2 regions of the Solibacillus sp. FSL W7-1436 genome follow, and region 2 is predicted to be linked to the other one. Evidence: riboswitches for the same ligand, from Rfam matches in the RefSeq annotation. Region 2 holds a riboswitch; the other holds the start of a gene.

Region 1 (3,262 bases), 710 kb from region 2:
ACTTGCGAAAAAAGTGTAGCTGCTTTTGAGCAAGTTTTTTTATGGGGGGAGAACCATTTAATAAATTACGGATTTTCTAATAAAAGGGCAAGAGGTGCTAAAATCAGTCCCGAATTGGCTAATAAGTACGTCATCTAGTCTAAAATCTCCTGCCATAGTGCTAAAATAAATGAATTTCTTCTAATAAAAGCACTCATTAAAAAAGTGCGAAAAGCCGCTATTCCAACCGTTCGCACCATCATCCATATCCTGTTAAAAAGTCCCTTTAAATTTCTCTGGCTTTACAACATAGCCCTCAATAATAAACCCGCAATCGGTACAAATGATATATTCGATATTGCTTCCCAAACTCATTTTATTAACAGGTGCCATGACACTGTACCCGCTATGTTTGCCTCTGCCTAAATCCGTGCTACCGCATTTTGGACACTCTTTTTTATTTGCAATGTTAGTCATTTCCATCACCCTTTCACAAGATTTACTCCGCTACAACTTCAGATTCCGGAAGCTTTTCATCATTCTTTTCCTGTATTCGGTTCGTATATTTTTGTACAATGACATTGATGTAAAAGAACATTCCCATTACAATTCCGGAGAATACCCAACTTGCTGCTCGTTTATAAATCAGCATATCACCATAGCTGTCAATTCCGTATTTTCGTAGCAAAAAGACTGTAATTCCCGCCATGACAAGCCCTCGAATTATGAATACAATCTGAATGAGCTGAAACCATCCAAAAATCCCTTTTTGAAAAAATAATGCCTTGCTGTCCTTTCGTGCATAGCCCTGCAAATAAGCAAAATCAACTGCAACATACAAAGGAAAAGGTTTTTTTATAATCAATAAAATGATATAGAAAAATGTATAAATAAGACCTAAATAAACATTGTTCCAAATCATTTGTTCCGCGGAACCCGACAACAGATCAACCGTTGTACCTATAAGCATCGAACCTAAAATAAACAAGCCCGTCACATTGAATTGCCGATCTTTTGCAAAGCGGTAAACCGTATAAATGATTCCGGGAACAGTGGACAGCAGCATTGCGGCATAGTCACCAAAAGGCTCTCGTCCAAATTTCCATATCGCATATGGTAAAGCTGCATAAAACAATAGTTCCAGAAAGATAAAGTATTTATTCGACTGTGAATTATTCGCCATAAAAGCCTCCATTATCATTAACGCTTAATGATTCTTTATAGGGTGTAAAAGGTGTTTTGAGTATTTATATTACTGAAGATTATCCGACACTATATTGCTGATTTTAATAACTTGAAAGAAGCTATCAAGCAAATAATGAGATTTTAACGGATAATTTCTAATCATAGTACAGCCCGCAATTTACTCCTTTCTTTTTTATGTAATATTCTGTATATTATTCTACGGATTTCCTTTTGCAAAGTTTCAAATTTTTTTAATTTTATAGACGTCAGAGGTAAAAAGGTTGATGGAATAAAAAGTGAGTAGGGGCTAAAATACTATTAGCTTTTTAATGTATTTATGTTACAATAATTTTCAAATAAAATAATTTCCTTCGGGGTCGGGTGAAATTCCCAATCGACGGTGATGAGTTTATCTCTAAGCCCGTGAGCCACTTTTTGTGTGCAGGATTTTGGTGCAAATCCAAAGCCGACAGTTATAGTCTGGATGGGAGAAGGAATAGCAGCACATTTTTAAAAGTTGATTTTAAATGTGATTTTTTGCTATACACTTTTCCTGTCGCGCCTTGTGACGGGATTTTTTTATTTCCACTGAAAATAATATTTTCCTTCGGGGTCGGGTGAAATTCCCAATCGACGGTGATGAGTTTATCTCTAAGCCCGTGAGCCACTTTGTGTGCAGGATTTGGTGCGAGTCCAAAGCCGACAGTTATAGTCTGGATGGGAGAAGGAAGCAATGTCAGCAGTTTTTTGAAAAATACATTCAAAAAGCTTATTTGATGATGCTCAATTTTCCTCTCATCGAACTCCGACTTCAATCGGGGTTCTTTTTTATTATTAAAAAGAGGTGAGCAGGATGTTTACAGGAATCATTGAAGAACTTGGTACGGTTGAATCGATCAGCCAGTCCACACAAGCGATGGAACTAGCCATTCGCGCAAGCAAAATTTTAGAGGATGTCCAACTCGGGGACAGCATTGCCGTTAATGGTGTCTGTCTGACAGTGAAGCAATTCTCAAAAGCAGTATTTTTGGCAGATGTGATGCCGGAAACCGTCAAAGCAACGAGTCTCCAGCAATTAGCGGCAGGTATGCCTGTCAATCTGGAACGGGCAATGTCGGCAAATGGTCGTTTCGGCGGACATATTGTTTCAGGTCATGTTGATGGAACTGCAACAATTCAGCGTAAGAGACCTGTCGCAAATGCAGTTTATATTGATCTGGCAATGGAAAAGCATCTGATTGCAGAATGTATTAAAAAGGGCTCCATTACAGTTGACGGCACGAGTTTAACCATTTTTGATGTAACAGACACATTCATTACCATTTCCTTAATCCCGCATACGTATGATCAGACTGTATTAGGCTATAAAAAGCCGGGAGATGTTGTGAACATTGAAACAGATTTAATCGGAAAATATGTAAAAAAACATTTACAAAATCAAACGGAAAGTACGATTACGATGGACTTTTTGCAACGTACAGGATTTTAAAGGAGTGGTGACAAATGAATACAATTGAAGAAGCAATTCAGGCATTGAAAAACGGCGAGATTATCATTGTGTCAGATGACGAAAACCGTGAAAATGAAGGAGATTTTCTAGTTTTAGGAGAATTCGCTACACCGGAAAATGTTAATTTCATGGCACTTTACGGAAGAGGATTGATTTGTACGCCCATTTCTTCTGCAATTGCAGAAAGGCTTTCTCTTCATCCAATGGTGCAAAGCAATACCGATACATATCAAACGGCTTTTACGATTAGTATCGATCATATCGAGACAACAACAGGTATAAGTGCATATGAGCGTTCTAAAACGATGCTGGCATTACTGGACCCAGCAACAGAACCGGAGCATTTTCATCGCCCGGGCCATGTATTCCCGCTTATTGCTAAACAGGGAGGCGTGGTGGAACGCCGCGGACATACGGAAGCAGGCGTTGATCTGGCGAAGCTATGCGGTTCGAATGAAGTCGCAGTCATCTGTGAAATTATGAACGAAGACGGTTCAATGGCCCGCATGCCGCAGCTCGAAATGCTTGCACAAAAACATAACCTGAAATTTATTACAATCGAAGACTTAGTTCAATATATAAAATTAA
Region 2 (3,262 bases):
AGAAAATCCGACGAAGCTGGAACTTTATAACACATTCAGTCCGCTGCTTGACGAACAGTCTCTCGGATTTAATGAATATCATCCTTACAAAGGTGAATTGCATGAGGAAGGGAACAGGCTTGTTCATACACTGCCGGAGGATCACCAGTATGATGCGGGAACAGCTTCCTTATCAAATTACCTCGGTTCCCTTGTCGATACTTTCAGCGATGCATATATGGACGTGCAAATTGAAAACAAGGCCGGAAAGCCGATTTACTTTGACCATGTCGGCGATGTGGATGAACCGTTTCTCTTAAACGATGAGAACGCGCAATATAATTATTTTATGTATCAGATGCGGGATGGGGCGGTCTATTTAAGTCCGAATTTCCGAATGAGCTTTAAAGATGTGCAGGAAGCAGTCAAAAATATGACGGTGGAAGCGAATGATATATACAGAACAGTTATATTGCCGGGTGTCTATTTAAAAGTTGAAGACGCTGAGTCGATCGTTACGATTACATTTGAAGAACCTTTAAACTTGGAGGATTATGAACCTGCCCAAGCAATGCGAATGATTGAAGGGCTGATAATGACAGCGGCAAGTTTCGAAAAACAGGTTCAATTTGAAAATATTGTTCAGGAACAATGGGGCGGTTTTGACTTCACTAAACCAGTAGAGAAGCCGGTTGCGGCAAACCGGATCCACTATGAATTTCAATAATTCAAATAATTTTACTAGGAATTGTAAGCAATGGGCTTTACAATTCCTTTTTTTTATATATAATAATAGTTATAGCAAGGTAATTGCTACATAATTTCATATTGATTCATCTTCGGGGCAGGGTGTAACTCCCGACCGGCGGTAATTAAAGTTATAACTTCTGACCATTTACTTGGAGGATGTTATGTCGAACTTTTCGAGCCCGCGAGCCACTTTTTGTGTGCAGGATTTGGTGCGATTCCAAAGCCGACAGTATAGTCTGGATGGGAGAAGGTGAAGGTACGGTCGTCATTTTTTGAAAATGCCGTGCTTTGCAGTACTTATTTTGAAATTCCTTATTTGTTAACGGAATATCTTTCGGTTACAAAAATCAGGAATAGCTGCAAATGCACAGATAGACCCTTTATTTAAGTGTGCCTATTTCTCCCTTATGCTCTATTTTAGCATAGGGGTTTTTTCATGAAATGATTTGATACGTCCTTTCTTCTTGCGAGATGGAATCAGCAAAGAGGAGAGATTTATATGCAAAAAAGAAGTTTGAAGTTACGAACATTCGTAACGATCGCAATGCTGAGTGGGGTTTCATTTGTACTGATGTTGTTAAACTTCCCACTACCATGGTTCCCGGTATTTTTACAAATTGATTTCAGTGATGTGCCAGCATTGATTGCGGCAATTACGATGGGACCTGTTGCGGGTATCCTGGTTGAATTGGTTAAAAATGTGCTTGACTGGATTTACACAGGGGCTCCTGAAGGAATTCCGGTAGGACATATGGCTAACTTCGCTACAGGTGTATTATTCATTTTACCGGCTTACTATATTTATAGAAAATTCCCTTCTGCAAAAGGGTTAATGACAGGCTTGGTTGTATCAACAGTTGTAATGTCACTTGGAATGGCGGCATTAAACTACGTGGCGTTCTTACCGCTGTACACGTATTTACTAGGCTTCGAATATAATATGTACGAAACGATCGTGTTGGGTATTTTACCGTTTAATATTGTTAAAGGGATTATGATGTTTGTTGTTGTGACGATGCTTTACCGTACAATGCGTGTTTGGATTGAAAATCAGCGCAGACAATATTCCGCTTAAATTAAATAATAAATGATGGAGCGATGTCATAAAAGTGATAACTTTATGACATCGCTCCTTTTATATTTACTATTACTATTGTCATTCTGTTATAGTGCTGATATGATATTGTACATTGTTAAGAAAATTTGGACGTTTCATTATAACACCATGAAATGACATCTTAGGAGAGAATATGATGGACAAGAAAATACCATTTTCAACCTATGCAGTGATCGGAACGATGCTGTTTGGGATGTTTTTTGGAGCAGGAAATTTAATATTTCCGATTCAGATGGGGCAATTGGCAGGGACGAACTATTGGTTTGCGCTAATTGGCTTTTTAGTTACGGCAATTGGTTTGCCGTTTTTAGGAATTCTGGCAATCGGATTGTCGGGTAGTAATGGATTGCGTGATTTGGCAAGTAAAGTACATCCAATGTTTGGTTTGTTTTTTGCATTGGCGCTTTACTTGACGATCGGACCATTTTTTGCAATCCCGCGTACAGCAACAGTACCGTTTGTTGTTGGATTTGAACCGTTTATCGATCCTTCGCAGACGACATTGTGGCTTGCGGTGTTCAGTTTTATATTCTTCGCGGTTGTTTTTTACTTTTCGTTAAATCCGGCGAAAATAATGGACATTATCGGCAAGTACCTAACGCCGGCATTTTTAATCTTTTTATTTGTATTAATCGGAATTAGTCTGTTTTCTCCGATGGGGAAATTCGTTGAACCTGCCGGAACCTATATTAGCGAGTCGTTTATGACAGGTTTTAAAGAAGGCTATAATACGATGGATGCGCTTGCTTCTCTTGCGTTCGGTATTGTTGTCATCAATGCGATAAAGCGGACGGGGATTACAGATAAGAAGGAAATTGCAAAAGCGACTTGGAAATCAGGTATTTTTGCAATGGCACTGATGATGCTGATATACGGGCTGATTGCTTATATGGGGGCATCAAGTGTAACGGCAATAGGAACATTTGATAATGGAGGACAAATTTTTGCTGCAGTAGCTGATCATTACTTCGGTTCATACGGCGCAATTTTGTTGGCGATTATTATTGTCCTTGCCTGTTTGAAAACGAGTATCGGGCTCATCACTTCATGCAGTGAATTTTTCCATGAAGTGTTTCCGAAAGTCAGTTATAAAACATTTGTAGTGGCGCTATGTGTTGTATCGTTTATCATTGCGAACTTTGGGTTAACGAATATTATTACATATGCAATTCCAGTATTGATGTTCCTTTACCCGCTGGCAATTGTGTTAATTATACTGGCGCTTGCAGGACCGCTATTTAACTACAAAAAGCCTGTATTTGCGGGGGCAATTTTACTCGTATTCTTTATTAGTATAATTGATGGGTATAATGCGTTGATCGGAAGTGTACCGGCATTTGAAGTGGGTATGCTGTCTTCTATTTCTACGTTTTACGCCGATTACTTACCGCTATACTCCATTGGTCTAGGCTGGAT

What was found. A riboswitch is a leader RNA that binds a small molecule or an ion and turns the genes downstream of it on or off. The one in region 2 is predicted to bind FMN.
Region 1: another riboswitch for FMN. It lies ahead of ribE (riboflavin synthase); the one in region 2 lies ahead of MKX73_RS13200 (ECF transporter S component).

What each region holds. Positions count from the first base shown of each region.
Region 1 is NZ_JBBOWV010000001.1:3,401,173-3,404,434, reverse strand. It holds gene MKX73_RS16800 (transcription initiation factor TFIIIB) at 253-456, opposite strand; gene MKX73_RS16795 (VC0807 family protein) at 479-1,162, opposite strand; FMN riboswitch at 1,528-1,664, shown strand; FMN riboswitch at 1,764-1,897, shown strand; gene ribE (riboflavin synthase) at 2,018-2,653, shown strand; gene ribB (3,4-dihydroxy-2-butanone-4-phosphate synthase) at 2,668-3,262, shown strand, end outside.
Region 2 is NZ_JBBOWV010000001.1:2,692,020-2,695,281, forward strand. It holds gene MKX73_RS13195 (hypothetical protein) at 1-706, shown strand, start outside; FMN riboswitch at 811-985, shown strand; gene MKX73_RS13200 (ECF transporter S component) at 1,229-1,804, shown strand; gene brnQ (branched-chain amino acid transport system II carrier protein) at 1,983-3,262, shown strand, end outside.